Regions from separate parts of the Hafnia sp. CBA7124 genome, predicted to be linked through region 4. Evidence: predicted binding sites of a transcription regulator. Region 4 holds the regulator's gene; each other region holds the start of a gene.
The links. Region 4 encodes CRP, which controls carbon source genes, mostly activating them, when cyclic AMP is high. Its sites were predicted from a motif close to ATGTGANNNNNNTCACAT; they were not measured.
Positions count from the first base shown of each region.

Region 1: a site for CRP is predicted at 1,538-1,555, ahead of gntK (gluconokinase). Genes of this name have one in related genera too.
Region 2: a site for CRP is predicted at 1,527-1,544, ahead of CPY98_RS00105 (PTS mannitol transporter subunit IICBA). Genes of this name have one in related genera too.
Region 3: a site for CRP is predicted at 1,930-1,947, ahead of msrB (peptide-methionine (R)-S-oxide reductase MsrB). Genes of this name have one in related genera too.

Region 1 covers NZ_AP017469.1:2,622,021-2,626,223, reverse strand. Annotated here, with positions in the region: gene osmB (osmotically-inducible lipoprotein OsmB) at 66-284, opposite strand; gene araD (L-ribulose-5-phosphate 4-epimerase) at 653-1,348, shown strand; gene gntK (gluconokinase) at 1,694-2,230, shown strand; gene gntU (gluconate transporter) at 2,235-3,572, shown strand; gene CPY98_RS12240 (DUF817 domain-containing protein) at 3,645-4,203, opposite strand, start outside.
Region 2 covers NZ_AP017469.1:20,383-24,585, reverse strand. Annotated here, with positions in the region: gene CPY98_RS00115 (DUF3053 domain-containing protein) at 1-259, shown strand, start outside; gene dinD (DNA damage-inducible protein D) at 472-1,296, shown strand; gene CPY98_RS00105 (PTS mannitol transporter subunit IICBA) at 1,797-3,779, shown strand; gene CPY98_RS00100 (mannitol-1-phosphate 5-dehydrogenase) at 3,900-4,203, shown strand, end outside.
Region 3 covers NZ_AP017469.1:2,023,962-2,028,164, forward strand. Annotated here, with positions in the region: gene CPY98_RS09285 (D-hexose-6-phosphate mutarotase) at 1-625, opposite strand, end outside; gene gapA (glyceraldehyde-3-phosphate dehydrogenase) at 727-1,722, opposite strand; gene msrB (peptide-methionine (R)-S-oxide reductase MsrB) at 2,080-2,493, shown strand; gene CPY98_RS09305 (YeaC family protein) at 2,571-2,846, shown strand; gene pncA (bifunctional nicotinamidase/pyrazinamidase) at 2,950-3,579, opposite strand; gene ansA (asparaginase) at 3,605-4,203, opposite strand, start outside.
Region 4 covers NZ_AP017469.1:4,176,799-4,181,001, reverse strand. Annotated here, with positions in the region: gene CPY98_RS19020 (aspartate aminotransferase family protein) at 1-120, shown strand, start outside; gene CPY98_RS19015 (YccS/YhfK family putative transporter) at 117-2,195, opposite strand; gene crp (cAMP-activated global transcriptional regulator CRP) at 2,239-2,871, opposite strand; gene CPY98_RS19005 (OsmC family protein) at 3,201-3,608, shown strand; gene CPY98_RS19000 (LysR substrate-binding domain-containing protein) at 3,614-4,203, opposite strand, start outside.

The DNA.
Region 1 (4,203 bases), 1.6 Mb from region 4:
TTGTTCTTTGAATAAAAAATGGGCTGATATAAAAATCAGCCCACAGATAAATCATAGAAGTCGTATTATTTGCCAACCTGATGGCCGATGATCCCACCAACAGCGGCACCACCCACGGTACCTAACGCACTGCCATCGGTAAGAACAGCGCCACCTAAGGCCCCAGCACCAGCACCAATCGCGGTGTTACGGTCGCGTTTAGACCAGTTTGAACAAGCACTTAGAGAGGCAACCAGCGTCACTGCCAGTGCTGCCGCTGCAAAACGTTTCATTGTTGTATTCATCACTTACTCCTTTTAAGCTTCTGACGATTATATTTCCATATAAGTATAGGACATGCTTCGTGCAGAAAATTAGCTGTTGGTTATTGTTAATCCAGAATGTAATGCTTGGTATTGGCCGTATCAGTGAAATATAATTCTGCTGACTGCCGTGATATCTATGTGGATTAGTATATTTATTTGCTAAATTCAAAATAGGTAAATATTCTTATTTTGAATTATTCCTATGAACGAATAGTGCTATCGATGCGGTTGCGCATGCTCTCAATTCCTCTTATTTAGCCAATTCCCCAGTGATTTGTAGCCAGTTTTCCCATACCCGCGATGAGCCATGTTCTGGACAATAGGCTATCAACGTGGGGAGAGAAGCTATGCTCGAAGAACTGAAACAGCAGGTACTGGCCGCAAATTTGGCGCTGCCCAAATATGGGTTGGTCACATTTACTTGGGGAAACGTCAGCGGCATCGATCGTGCTACGGGGCTGATGGTGATTAAGCCTTCTGGTGTCGAATACGTAGGTATGAACGCTGAAGATATGGTGGTAGTCGATGTGGTCTCAGGCGCGGTGGTGGAGGGAAAGTGGAAGCCATCTTCGGATACTGAAACCCACCGTGGTCTGTATTTAGCTTTTCAGAATATTGGCGGAATTGTGCATACGCACTCACGCCATGCAACGATTTGGTCTCAGGCGGGGCGGGACATCCCTGCTTGGGGCACAACCCATGCTGATTACTATTACGGAAACATTCCCTGTACCCGGCTAATGACGCCTGAAGAGATTCAGCATAGCTATGAATGGGAAACAGGGCAGGTGATTGTTAAGACGTTTCAAGAGCGTCATATTGATGCTGAACAGATGCCTGCGGTTTTGGTGCATTCTCATGGGCCATTTGCTTGGGGCAAAGATCCCATTGATGCGGTGCATAACGCCGTTGTGCTTGAGGAGGTTGCCTATATGGGGATTTTCTCGCAGCAACTAAGCCCTCAGTTACCGGATATGCAGCAAACGTTGCTGGATAAACACTATTTACGTAAGCATGGCGAAAATGCCTATTACGGGCAGTAGCTATTTCTGATTTTCATCCCACATCCCCCTTCAAAATGAGCGCTTTGGCGCTCTTTTAATCTCCGATTCTTCGCGCTAATTAACTGATTTCATGACTGAATAATAACATTAATGAAATTGTTTTTACTCCTTCATCTGTTGCATTCCTGTTATTTCTTCTCATGGTGATTGTTCTGACGCTAATTAAAATTGCGATATAGATCACACAAGAAAGTTTTGTGCGCTGGCTCACATTGCAAGTTTATGTAAAGGGGCTGACAATGTTACCGATAACAATTACCGGTAACATCGACGTGGGGTTTGCATGCCAGCGTCAACAAAACACTAAATGTCTGGAGCCAGTCAATGAAAAACACACAAAAGCCCCATTACGTGTATGTGGTTATGGGCGTATCGGGCAGCGGCAAATCGGCCGTTGCGAGTGCGGTGTCCCAAAAATTATCGTGTGGCTTTTTAGATGGCGATTTTTTGCACCCACGCAGCAACATTAACAAAATGTCAGAAGGGCATGCGTTGAACGACGAAGATCGTGCTCCTTGGCTGAGTGCGTTGAACGATGCCGCATTTGCCATGCAACGCACCAACGATGTTTCAATCATCGTGTGCTCCGCACTGAAAAAACGCTACCGCGACCGTTTACGTGAAGGTAATGGAAATCTCTCTTTTGTGTATATGGATGGCGATTTTGATCTTATCGAATCCCGTATGAAAGCACGTAAAGGGCATTTCTTTAAACCTCAGATGTTGGTTTCCCAATTTGAGGCGCTGGAAGTGCCTGATTCAGACGAACAGGATGTTTGTGCCATTGATATTAATCAACCGCTCGACGCCGTCATTGCTGACACGTTGAAACACATCCAACAACGTTCTAATCAGGGATAATTCTGTGGATACCATGACTCTTGTCGGCACCGCTGTCGGCTCTGTACTGCTTCTCCTTTTTTTAGTGATGAAAGCGCGTTTGCATGCTTTTGTCGCGCTGATGCTGGTGTCGATTGGCGCAGGTATTTTTTCTGGCATGCCGCTGAGTAAAATTACTCAGGCCATGCAGGATGGTATGGGCGGCACACTGGGCTTCCTGACTATCGTGGTGGCTCTTGGTGCGATGTTTGGCAAAATCCTGCATGAGACAGGGGCGTTAGACCAGATTGCAGCCCATTTGCTGAAAAGCTTTGGTGAGAAACGCGCTCATTATGCGCTGGGTATTGCCGGTTTGGTGTGTGCGCTGCCGCTATTCTTTGACGTGGCGATTGTGCTGTTGATTGGTGTGGTTTTTGCCGTAGCACGTCGTACTAACGGCAATGTGGTAAAAATGGCGATCCCGCTGTTCGCCGGTGTTGCGAGCGCGGCTGCATTCTTGTTGCCAGGGCCGGTACCGATGTTGTTAGCTGCACAGATGAATGCAGATTTTGGCTGGATGATTGCGATTGGTCTGGTGGCGGCGATTCTGGGGATGCTGCTGGCGGGTCCTCTGTTTGGTAACTTCATCAGCAAACGTGTTAGCTGGCCAATGCCAGAAGAAGAAAATGCACCGGTATTAGATAAATCAAACATGCCTTCATTTGGCCTGAGCTTGGCGTTGGTGCTTTGCCCGCTGGTGTTGGTAGGGATGAAAACCATTGGTGCACGCTTCGTAACACCAAATACAAATTTATATGATTGGTTAGAGTTTATCGGTCATCCATTTACCGCGATCCTGATCGCCTGTCTGGTGGTTATCTACGGCTTGGCAAAACCACGCGGCATGAGCAAAGAGCAGATCATGTCTATTTGTTCTGCGGCGATTCAACCAGCGGGGATTATCCTGCTGATGACCGGTGCGGGCGGCGTATTTAAACAAATTCTCGTCGATTCAGGCGTTGGCCCTGCGCTGGGTGATGCATTGATTGGTGCCGGTTTACCGATTGCGGTTGCGTGTTTTGTATTGTCGGCCGCAGTGCGTGTGATCCAAGGTTCTGCAACCGTTGCATGCTTAACGACGGTAGGCTTGGTCTTACCGGTTACCACTCAGCTTGGTCTGAACGGTGGTCAACTCGCGGCGCTGGCTACCTGTATTGCAGGTGGTTCGATTGTATTGAGCCACGTGAACGATGCGGGCTTCTGGCTGTTCGGTAAATTTACCGGCGCTAACGAACTGCAAACGTTGAAAACGTGGACCGTAATGGAAACTATTCTGGGCACCGTGGGTGGCGTCGTCGGAATGATTGCATTCACGTTGTTCTAAGCGTGATGTGATGAAAAAGCCCACGGGAGTGATTCCGTGGGCTTTTTTTCATTTAATCAAAGAGCGTTTGCGCTACTGCGCAATATGGATCCGTCGTTTGATATCTTTAAGATAGGTGGTAATCGTGAATGTCATGATGACCAGCAGAGCCCATGAACTCCACTTTCCAACGTGTACCGCAGACCACGCTCCAAGCTGATTAGGGTATTTCCAAATACCAAAAAAGGTGCTGATATTCTCGGCGAGCCAGATAAAGAAGCCGATAAGGACAAAGGCCAACAGTAATGGCATTTTTCGTTCGCGATCGTAAGGGGTGAAAACCACTATGCTCCGCGCATAGATGCCGATAACAAAGGCGGTGATATACCAACGATAGTCACCAATATAGTGATGGGTAAAAAAGTTGATATATATCAGCAGGGCGACTGTGGTGCTGAGAAAATAAGGGGGATGATGGCGAATTTTGAGGTCGAATAGTCGCCATGATTGAATAATAAAACTGCCTACCGCGGCGTACATAAACCCGGCGAAAAGTGGTACGCCAAGCAGTTTTGTATAGGCAAAATCAGGATAGCTCCAAGATTGAATGCTGCCTGAGGTTTTAAACACTTCAAGAGCAAAGCCGACTACG
Region 2 (4,203 bases), 430 kb from region 4:
CTTTGCGAAAGTCGTCACCGATCCGGCGAATGCCGTGATGCCAATCATTCCTATGGCGGCTAGCCTGTCACAGGATTTGATTCAGGTCGGTGATTTCCTGCAAAGCATTGGGACTCAGGCGCGCTTTGATAACCAAAGCATCCAGCTACAAACCCAGCAGCAGGTCGATCAATACAATCAGTTAATGACCTCAATTGCTGCCAAGCATCAAGAATTATTAAATGCGAAAAACCGCAGCGCGGCTATTTTCCAGAATTAATATTTAGGCAACACATTTACATCTCGTAGCCTGATTAAATAGCCGAAACACCCTGTCAGCCTTAGTGCTCACAGGGTGTTTTTCTTTAACGGAGGCAACGCTACTCCTTCGTTGCCCATCCAGCAAAAATCTGGATATGAGATATTGCTTCCAGCAACATCACCACCGATCGATATCATCTCCAAACATCATGCAATAACATGGAGTGAACCATGAATAAGCACCACCAGCCCTTCGAAGAAATTAAACAGGTAGATGAATCTGGGTCTGAATATTGGTCTGCAAGAGCACTGGCAAAGCTGCTGGATTACTCAGAATACCGGCATTTTATTCCTGTATTAGAGCGGGCAAAAGATGCATGTTTAAACAGTGGGCACAACGCTGGTGACCATTTCGAGGATGTCCTCGATATGGTCAAAATTGGCTCTGGAGCTCAACGAAAGTTAAAAGATATCGCCCTCTCCCGTTATGCCTGCTACCTCGTGGTTCAAAACGGCGATCCTAACAAACCCGTCATAGCGGCAGGTCAAACATACTTCGCACTTCAAACTCGACGCCAAGAATTAGCTGATGACGAAACTTTTAAGCGTTTACGAGAAGATGAAAAACGTTTGTTTCTGCGTAATGAATTAAAAGAACATAACAAACAACTCGTTGAAGCCGCTCAACAAGCCGGTGTTGCAACCACGATGGATTTTGCCATTTTCCAGAACCATGGATATAAAGGCCTCTACGGCGGGCTAGACCAAAATGCCATTCACCAGCGTAAAGAGCTCAAAAAGAGTCAAAAAATTCTCGATTTCATGGGTTCTACTGAATTAGCAGCCAACCTGTTTAGAGCAACACAAACAGAAGAAAAGCTACGTCGTGACCAGATAAAATCAAGGCAACAAGCCAATCAGACACATTTTAATGTGGGCCAAAAGGTTCGGAAAACCATTGAAGAACTAGGCGGCACCATGCCAGAAAACCTTCCTGTTCCTAAGCACAGCATCCAGCACATAGAATCCACCACTAAAAAACTGAGTAAAAAATAGCTTAGCAAAGCTAGCGCTGCAAACTTGCATGCACCTAGCTTCGTAAGCCACTAGATTGCGTAATGCTGGCTACTTAACCAGATTGTGTGGTTTTTTTATACCCAAAAAACACTACATGTAATTTTATAACGCGTTGGGTGAAAACCTGAGGTGTGTCGATGGCATGCTGATGGGATGCAAAATAACTTGTGAAGAGAATCACAATTTAAAAACAAAACCACTAACAACTTAAGTGATTTGCGTCACACAAAACCACCCATAACGGGCGATATTTTAACTTTGTAGCAGACTTTCAGCCTACTTATGTGATCAATATCACCATAAACACCCCAATAGAGGGGGAAATTACGAGATCAAGATCACAAATCCCCCACGGGGTACGCGAGATGAAAACGGCGTGATAGAGTCGATTTTGCATACAGAACGACAGGACGGTTTTTGGCGAAACCACCACAACTATTACGACGCGCAACATCTTAGCGCACCACGAGGGGTGTTTTATGTTATCACCAGATATCAAGGTCAAGGTACAGAATTTTGGCCGCTTCCTCAGCAATATGGTGATGCCCAATATCGGCGCATTCATCGCATGGGGTTTGATTACCGCTTTATTTATTCCTACCGGCTGGCTGCCAAATGAAACATTAGCCAAGCTGGTTGGCCCAATGATCAGCTATCTGCTGCCATTATTGATTGGTTATACCGGTGGCCGTTTAATCGGCGGTGAGCGCGGTGGCGTGGTGGGTGCAATTACCACCATGGGCGTGATTGTGGGCGCAGATATGCCCATGTTCATGGGCGCAATGATTGCAGGCCCATTAGGCGGCTGGGCAATCAAACACTTTGATCGCTGGGTTGACGGCAAAATCAAAAGCGGCTTTGAAATGTTGGTGAACAACTTCTCCGCGGGCATTATCGGCATGCTGCTGGCGATGCTGGCATTCATGGCGATTGGGCCGTTGGTAGAGTCGCTTTCAAAAATATTAGCGGCTGGCGTGAATATTATGGTGCAGAACAACCTGCTGCCATTAACGTCTATCTTCGTCGAACCCGCCAAGATTTTGTTCCTGAATAACGCCATCAACCACGGGATCTTCTCACCGTTAGGTATTCAGCAGGCAACAGAAACCGGCAAATCCATTTTCTTCCTGATTGAAGCAAACCCAGGTCCAGGACTAGGTGTTCTGCTGGCTTACATGTTCTTCGGCAAAGGCAGTGCAAAACAGTCCGCTGGCGGTGCCGCAATCATCCATTTCTTCGGTGGTATCCACGAAATCTATTTCCCATATGTGTTAATGAATCCACGTCTGATTCTGGCCGTGATTCTGGGTGGCATGACCGGCGTATTCACGCTGACCCTCTTTAACGCGGGCTTAGTTTCCCCTGCGTCTCCGGGTTCTATTTTTGCAGTGTTGCTAATGACACCAAAAGCATCTCTTATCGGCGTCGTGCTGTCGATTATGGCTTCAACGCTGGTTTCGTTCTTAACCTCTGCCATGTTGCTTAAACGCGCTCGCGTCGGTGATGAAGAAAGTAACGGCTTAGCGGAAGCCACTCGTCGCATGCAAGGCATGAAACAACAGTCTAAATCCGGTGGAAAAGTGACTGGAGTCGAACCTCAGCCAGCCATGCGTGCCACGCTTGATTTGTCTAAAGATTTACATCACGTGCGCAAAATTATCGTGGCCTGCGACGCCGGAATGGGCTCAAGCGCGATGGGCGCGGGAGTTCTACGTAAAAAGGTAAAAGACGCAGGGCTGAGCCATATTTCCGTAGTGAACTGCGCGATTAACAGCCTGCCTGAAGACGTTGATCTGGTGATCACTCATCAGGATTTAACCGAACGCGCGATGCGCCACGCACCACAGGCGATGCATATTTCATTAAGCAATTTCCTTGATAGCGGGCTGTATACCGATCTTACAACCCGTTTACTAGCGGCCAAACTGCCGCAGGCGGCAAACGACAACCGCTTGATCAACCAAACTATCATCGCCGCTAACGATGACTCATTTGAATCAACCGATCGCGAAGAGAATCTATTTAAGCTCAGCGCAGCCAACATCTTCCTGAACTTAACCGCCGACACCAAAGAGCAAGCCATTCGCTTTGCCGGTGAAATGCTGGTATCTGGCGGCTATGTCGAACCGGATTACATCGACGCCATGCTCGCCCGCGAAGCACTTACCTCAACTTATTTAGGAGAATCTATCGCCGTTCCGCACGGCACCGTAGAAGCCAAAGACCGCGTATTACGCACCGGGATCGTCATTTGCCAATACCCTCACGGCGTTCGATTCGGTGATGAACCAGACGATGTCGCTCGACTGGTTATCGGCATCGCTGCGCGTAATAACGAGCACATTCAGGTCATTGCCCGCTTAACCAACGCACTGGATGACGAAGGCGTAATCGAACGTCTGGCGCAAACCACCAGTGTTCAGGAGATCTTAGATCTTCTGTCTGGCGAACAAGCGGCATAAGGCAATTACACGGCGTTGTTCACCGCAGCCAGTCGGCCCTATAAAAGTGCCGTTGCTGTCGACGCCGTTCTTGGGGGCTCCCCCGCCCCCCTTTTTACGGATAGGTTTGAGGTCAAAAATATGAAAGCGATTCATTTTGGTGCAGGTAATATCGGTCGTGGCTTTATTGGTAAATTATTGGCAGATGCACAGGCGGAACTCACTTTTGCAGACGTAAACCAGCCGTTGGTCGATCAGCTTGCTCACCAGCAAAGCTATCAGGTCAACGTCGTGGGTGAAAATGCGCGCGTCGAACAGGTTAACCGCGTAAGCGCCATTCATAGCAACAGCGCTGATGCCATTCAACAAATTGCACAAGCAGATATCATCACCACCGCCGTTGGCCCGCAGGTTCTTAGTAAAATTGCCCATACGCTGGCGCAGG
Region 3 (4,203 bases), 2.2 Mb from region 4:
GCTTGGTATAGATACGGTCTGTGCGCGTTGCAAAGGTCAAATTGCCTTGCTGTTCGCCGGTGCCTGGGTTGACTTTATCAATGTATGGCGAGCCCAAACCACTGACGTCAATCTGGGTGATGTCACCGATATTGAAATAGGTATGAAGTGCGGCGGTGTATTCGTATTCACCGTGAGACTCCAATTCCATTTCGCATACTTCGCCGAGCTTGAAGCGTGCAATCAGGCAGAAGTCATGCGGCCAATGTTTTTTGCTTTCAGCGCTTTGTTCGAGGGTGAACGTTAAGATCACGCCGCTTTCATCTTCATCATGCGCGGTAAGTGTCCAAGGCAGATTACGGGCAAAACCATGCGCGGGCTGACCGGCAGGGCCAAACCAAGGCCAACAAATAGGAATTCCGCCGCGAATTGCCACGCCGTTTTTGAATGCGGTTTCGCTGCTCAACCACAGTACGGGTTTCTCACCAGAAGGCTGCCAAGTGAGTAAATGCGCGCCTTGCAGGGTGACAGCAGCGCGAACTTTGGGATGATTAACTACGACAACAGGAAGTTCGTCTATTTGGCGTTGAGAAATGTATGGGGTGATTTGTTCTTGAACGGGCAGGGTAAAGATTTTTTCAGACAAATTTTGTTGTGACATCAGATTGGCCTTCATATGCTAGGTGCAAAAAACCAAAAAAAAGGGCGACATAAATGTCGCCCTCTCATCAACTTCTCATCGCTAAATTATTTAGAGATGTGAGCGATCAGATCCAGAACTTTGTTTGAGTAGCCAGTTTCGTTATCGTACCAAGAAACCAGTTTCACAAAGTTGTCGTTCAGCGCGATACCAGCTTTAGCATCGAATACTGAAGTGCAAACTTCACCGTTGAAGTCAGTAGAAACTACGTCATCTTCGGTGTAACCCAGTACGCCTTTCAGCTCGCCTTCAGACGCAGCTTTCATTGCAGCACAGATTTCTTTGTAAGTTGCTTTCTTCTCGATACGAGCAGTCAGGTCAACAACAGAAACGTTAGGGGTAGGAACGCGGAACGCCATACCAGTCAGTTTGCCGTTCAGTTCTGGGATTACTTTACCTACAGCTTTAGCAGCACCGGTAGATGAAGGAATGATGTTCTGGGATGCGCCGCGGCCGCCGCGCCAGTCTTTGTGAGACGGGCCATCAACGGTTTTCTGAGTTGCGGTAGTCGCATGAACGGTAGTCATCAGTGCTTCAACGATACCGAACTTGTCGTTCAGAACTTTAGCCAGTGGAGCCAGGCAGTTAGTGGTGCAAGATGCGTTAGAAACGATATCTTGGCCAGCATAAGTCTTATCGTTAACACCCATTACGAACATTGGGGTGTTGTCTTTAGAAGGACCAGTCAGAACGACTTTCTTAGCACCAGCAGCGATGTGCTTACGTGCAGTTTCGTCAGTCAGGAACAGACCAGTTGCTTCAGCAACAACGTCAACGTTGACTTCGTTCCATTTCAGGTTAGCCGGATCACGTTCTGCGGTAACACGGATTGTTTTGCCGTTAACGACCAGATGGCCATCTTTAACTTCAACAGTGCCGTTGAAACGACCGTGAGTAGAGTCGTACTTCAGCATGTAAGCCATATACTCAGCGTCTAACAGGTCGTTGATTGCAACGATTTCGATGTCAGAACGTTCTTGAGCAGCACGGAAAACAATACGGCCGATACGGCCAAAACCGTTGATACCTACTTTGATAGTCATATATTCCACCAGCTATTGGTTAGTGAATAAAAGGTTGCTTGTAAAATTACAAAAACCTTATAAAGCGTCAAGCGGAATCGTGTCAATTATTGCTGTAAATCAAAGCGAAGCCTTGGCTGAGCACATATCACACGCTTCCATTTAACACTCTGTTTCGGATTATACATGGGGGCAGTCATCTGAGTCTCAAGCCATCTCGACTTTCATTTGTGATGCTCATCACAAAAATGAGGCTGCCGCCGATTCGCTAAACAGTTTAGACCAAAATTGGCTGAACCGTTGTTAACTGTTTGTTATAATTAATCGCCAAAAAAAGTGATCAATGATAATCAAAAACAACTCTTCGAGAACGCACAAATGGCTAAAGACGATTTCTCTGCACAACACCCGAATGACTTAACTGAGATGCAACGCTACGTTACACAACAGCGGGGTACTGAACCGCCTTTTAGCGGAAAACTGCTACACAATAAACAAGAAGGCATTTATCACTGTCTGTGTTGTAACAGCCCACTGTTCTACTCTAACAGCAAATACGATTCTGGCTGCGGCTGGCCTAGCTTCTACCAGCCCGTGAGTGCGGAGGCTATCCGCTACCTTGAAGACAATTCACACGGCATGCAGCGTACTGAAATTCGCTGCGCTCACTGTGATGCGCATCTTGGCCACGTTTTCCCTGATGGACCACAGCCTACCGGCGACCGCTATTGCGTGAACTCTGCATCGCTTAGCTTCACCGATGAAGACTCTGGTAAACAGACTCAGGGCTAACAATAAACTCTTTTCTATGTGCTTATTATAGCGCAGAAGAAACGATTCAGCAAAGTGCATCTTAAACGAGGTTTAAAATGGAACTAGACGATTTGCTGTCGGTGATGACGCCAGAAATTTATCAACGCTTGGCAACCGCAGTCGAACTCGGAAAATGGCCAGACGGCGTGAGTTTGACGCCAGAGCAAAAAGAAAACAGCCTGCAAATGGTGATGCTATGGCAGTCGCGCCATAACACCGATCCTCAGCACATGAGCATCAATACGCAGGGTCAAATTGAAATGAAAAGTAAGCAGGACTTTAAAAAAGGCTTCGAGCGCGATGCCATCATTCGTCTAAAGCCTGAAGCATAACGCTTTATTCAGGCAGCATTTTTCAGGTGGCACTGTGTCGTGGCTTGAGAGCGGTAGGGCGGAAGCGTTGATTGCCATCCGTCCTATGCAAGAGAATAAAGGTTTAAAATCTAACATCGCTTAACGTCATTAACGTTGCGCCTAGCGTTTGCATCTGCTGGAGCGCAATTTTGCTGTCTTCAGGCTTGATATTGACGCCCCGGCAACCGTCGGTAATCACCACCACGCGATAACCCAGATGCAGCGCATCCATCACCGAGTATTTTACGCAATAATCCGTGGCTAGCCCCATCATGTAGAGCGTGTCGATTTGATGCCTTTGCAGCCAGCTATGCAACTCCGTTGAGGCTCTGCGGCCATTGTCAAAAAACGCGCTGTAGCTATCGATTGTGGCATCGGTGCCTTTGTGCACGATGTGATCGAAATAGGCGGCATTCAGCTGTGGATGAAACTCAGCGCCTTCTGAACCTTGAATACAGTGATCGGGCCACCAAATTTGTTCTAAGCCTGCCAGCTCGCCCATTTCACCGATTTTTCCCCCAGACTGGCTGGCAAAACTACCGTGATACGCGGGATGCCAATCTTGAGTCGCAATAACCGGCACGCTGTTTTGCTGTGCCTGTTTAATCGCATTCAAAGCGATAGGAATTACTCGATCGCCTTCGGAGACTGCCAGTGCGCCCTGCGGGCAAAAGTCATTCTGTAAATCGATAAGCAATAATGCGGCTGACATTGGCAGTTCCTTTTTTTAATTTTTCTTAGTCGGTGATGCTCAACTCTCCGCGAAGATCCTGTTTCATCAATTCGCGAATTTGCTCAGGGTTGAGATTTTGGCACAACAGATAGTGCAGTTTTGTTAGCGCCGCTTCAACCGTCATGTCGAAACCGCTGATTACGCCCGCATGCGCCAGCGCATTTCCCGTGGCGTAACCTTCCATATTCACGCGGCCTGAAATGCATTGGGTCAGGTTAACCACCACGATCCCACGATCGGAGGCTTCCTGCAATTCTGCCAGCAAATCGGCTTTTTGCGGAGCGTTGCCCACGCCGTAAGAACGCAAGATCAGTGCCTTGACCGGCTGGCGCAAGAAGTTACGCACCACATCGGCGGAAATTCCGGGGTAAATCGTCACCACGCCAATCGGCTGCGGTGTAATTTGATGCACCTTGAGCGGCGCATTATGCAACTGAGTCATCAGTGGCGCGATACGACGGATATTAATTCCGACCTCAAGCAACATCGGGTAGTTAGGTGACGCAAAAGCATCAAAACCGTCGGCGTGCGCTTTGGTGGTGCGGTTGCCGCGAAACAGCTTGTTGTTGAAGAACAGCGAAACTTCGTTAATCGGATAGTTGG
Region 4 (4,203 bases):
CTGAACGCGGGACCGGATATTTTGCGCTTTGCGCCCTCGTTGGTTATCGAGTTTGCCGATATCCATGAGGGCATGGCACGGCTGGAAAAAGCGATTGCCAAAGTCGTGGGTGGCAATTAATCCCTGAGTTTACGGCTCATCCAAATCCCGTGATGTGGCCGTTGCCGCCATGCTATCGACGAAATGGTATGCATGGCGCGTAAGTGCGCAATGATGCGTCGAAGATGCACTTCAATTTGCGTAACGGGCATACCGTTAGTTTCTTGATCGTCAGACTGAAATACGGCGGCGTTGTCATTGAGCGTTGGACCATCATGTTCCAAACGTTGCTGACAAAGCTGCAACGCAATTTCGCAACGCTGTAAATAATCCTGTGCCAGATTCTCGGTGAGCATGTAGTGGTCGCGTGCGAGGATCGTCATGGCATTGAGATGCTCAACGATAAACTGACTGTGGGTGATCCACAGGCGCATATCCGTTAAGTAACGTGAGTCAAATCCCGGTTCCTGCATCGCCTGATTCAGCGAAGTAAAGACGGCATTGTGTGCCTGATTCACTTTCATACGCGCATAGGCCAGCGCGGACGTTTTTGGCTCAGGCGACAGTAAAAGGCGCAGTTCGTCTTGGTAGGCCTCCAATGCCTGATGTGCATTTTTGCGCAGCAAGCCGCTTTGCCACTGTGGCCACAGCCAGATGGTGCTGGCAAAGGCAAGAATACAACCGAGAACCGTATCGATGAGGCGCGGAACCAAGAAATGTAATCCGTTAAGCTGTAACAGCTGAAGCGTGTACACCGCCGTGATGGTGAAACCGATCACGGCCAGACCGTAGTTTTTCCTGAGCACCAAATAAGCCGCGATGGTAATTACCAGCATGCAGCTAAGCGTGACGTTCAACGGTAGGTTGAGCTGCAGTAGTCCTGCGGCAACAATTAACCCAACAAAGGTGCCTAGCGCACGGTGCTGGATCCTAACGCGCGTCGCGTTATAGCCATTCTGAATCACCAACATGATGGTCAGCAAAACCCAATAGGGCTTTGGCAGATGGAATAACATGCCGAGGCTACTGCCCGCAGCCAGCGTAATACCTAATCGTGCGGCGTTGCGCAGTGCTACCGACTTCAACGAAAGATAGGCGCGCAGCGCAGGCCAGAAGGGAAGCCGCTGCTGAGTGGACATCAGATTGCGTTGATATAGTGGGCGTTGGCGCTCTAGCAGGCGAGCCACACGGCTAAAATGATAATAACAGAATTTGCCAACGGGGTTATCTGGGTGCTGATTAGACAGTTTTTCTAGCGCCGATAGCTCATTATCCATCGAGAAATGTTGGGGATAACGGTGATACAAAATATCGTCGGCAACCGTTTTAAGTCGCTCGGTAATGACCTGAGCATTGCGGCGTAATATCGCCTCGGCCTGACTTTTTTCGACCAGCTTCTGCACTTCATCAGGCTGAGACAGGCTAACGGTGATGTGTTCTTGCAAGTCTAATGCGACCTGAAAATAGCGCAGCAGGCGTTTGTATTCAGGATTATGCACCAACGATAGCATGTGCATTTGCTGATAGATCTGAGCAATAAGATCCATCACTTTTTGCTGGCGTTGTAGCAACGGAGGCAGCGCGGTTTCAGGATCGATATGCTGAGTTAGCAGGCTGTATTTGGCTTCCATGTAGTCGCCAAGCTGAACGTAGAGCTGGCTGAGGTTCTCGCGGATCGGTTGCCCTTTCCACAGCAGAAACCAAAACCAGGTGAAAGCGCCATACCAAATAGTGCCGACAATATACAGCAGTGGCCCATGCCAGATCGGTACGCTTCCCGCCATGCTCAGGGTAAAAATAGAGGCAACCAGCGCGGCAGGCATAAGCCGTGCGTGTAGCGGGCTAATTTCACCGTTAACGCCAAGCAACAAGGCTAAACCGAGCATGATCAGCGGTAGGGGAATTTGCCAGAGTAAGCATTGCTGTAGCAGAAAACTGCTGAAGGCAAATAAGCTGCCGCCAACGACTAATCGTTTAATAAAGCGTTTATGCGGAGTATCGAGCCCGGCGATATTGCAGCAGGCGGGAACTAAAGAGAACATCAGCCCAAGTTGTAGATTACCTATCAACAGGCCGAATAGCACAGGAAGACACAGCACCAGCGTTTGACGCAGTGCGTAGTTGACTTCCGGGTGGTAGATGAACCGCCGCCACATAGCTAAAGAAACCCGTGCAGCAGGGCTACACGGGCGTCATCTATCAGCGAGTGCCGTAAACGACGATGGTTTTTCCGTGTGCGGAGATCAGATTTTGATCTTCCAGCATCTTCAGAATACGACCAACGGTTTCACGGGAGCAGCCAACGATCTGGCCAATTTCCTGACGAGTGATCTTGATCTGCATACCATCTGGATGAGTCATGGCATCTGGCTGTTTGGCCAGATTCAGCAGGGTCTGAGCGATACGACCGGTTACGTCCAAGAATGCAAGGTTGCCGACTTTTTCAGAGGTAACCTGTAAACGGCTAGCCATCTGAGCAGACAGGCGCATCAGAATATCTGGATTGACCTGAATGAGCTGGCGGAACTTCTTGTAAGAAATTTCAGCCACTTCACAGGCGGTTTTTGCACGAACCCAGGCGCTACGTTCTTGCCCTTCCTCAAATAAGCCTAGTTCACCAATGAAATCGCCCTGATTGAGATAAGAAAGGATCATTTCTTTGCCTTCTTCATCTTTAATCAATACAGCAACGGAGCCCTTAACGATGTAGTACAGGGTTTCAGCCTTTTCACCTTGGTGGATCAGGGTACTTTTGGACGGATACTTGTGGATATGGCAATGAGACAAGAACCATTCAAGAGTCGGGTCTGTTTGCGGTTTGCCGAGAACCATTCGCTATTATCCTCTGTTGTTATCGCTGCCCTAATATCGGGATACTGATCCTGACAGTGTGCTTATCGTGGCACGGGGCTTTGCTTATTAACTTGTATAGCACTTCATAATCGAGATATAGAGTAATAGGCTAAGGTAATTATTTCCTAGAGTTATTGATCTATACCCGTTTCAATCCATAAAGATCCATTTCGGCATAGTTTGTAGCACAGCTTTGTGCAGGTGTCTTGTGTTGTCTCGCTTCAGCATCAAGAAGTGAGGCCTCTGATTGCCTGTTTTTTATAGAAAGCGTAGTCTGATGCCAAAATTTAACCAAAGGGGTGATAAACATGCAGGCACGAGTGAAATGGGTTGAAGGGATGACTTTTCTGGGTGAATCCGCTTCAGGGCATCAAATTCTTATGGATGGAAACGCTGGCGATAAAGCACCAAGCCCAATGGAAATGGTGCTGATGTCTGCGGGTGGATGCAGCGCGATTGACGTGGTTTCTATTTTACAGAAAGGGCGACTGGACGTGCGCGACTGTGAAGTAAAATTAACCTCTGAGCGCCGCGAAGAAGCCCCTCGTTTGTTTACTCACATCAATCTGCATTTCGTGGTTACCGGCAAAGGACTGACTGATAAAGCCGTTGAACGCGCAGTCGCCTTATCGGCCGAGAAGTATTGCTCGGTAGCGCTGATGTTGGGTCAAGCGGTGAATATTACTCACAGCTTTGAAACTATCGTGGTTGAGTAACGTTTTTACTCCCAAGCATAGTTTTGGCATTCCCAACGTAATAAATCCAAGAATCGCCGCGCCGTTAAGGTCAGCGGCGATTTTTGTGAATAGAACACGCAATACTGGGCGGTGGGTAAATCGTCGATAGGCAATGCACAGAGCGTATTGCCTAATCCCAGCGGTTCCCGCATCGCCCGGGCCACGATGGTGAGGTATTGTGCCTGTTGCACCATGCTTAATCCGCACACCACGGAGTCCGTTCGGATCGGTGATTGACTAAGCTGGTGGTAAAAATTCCCCATGGCTGATTCTAGCTGCTGGTAGTAGCCCATATCGGTTTCAGGTATCAGCCATTTTGCGTGCTTCAGCTCTTCTAACGATTTAGCCTGAGAAAATGGGTTGTCGCGGTGAGCGATAATGCAAAAGGGCGATTCAAATAGCGGCTCACGTACCAGATCTATTGGCGTAGTTTCGACTGTTAGCGTGCCGATGGCAAAATCGAGTCGCCCTTCACGCAAGGCCGGTAGAAGCGTCGAGAGCTGCGCTTCTTTGGCGTGTATATTGGCCTGTGGAAACTGAGACTTAAAGGTATCAGCGGCCTGAGGAAACACGG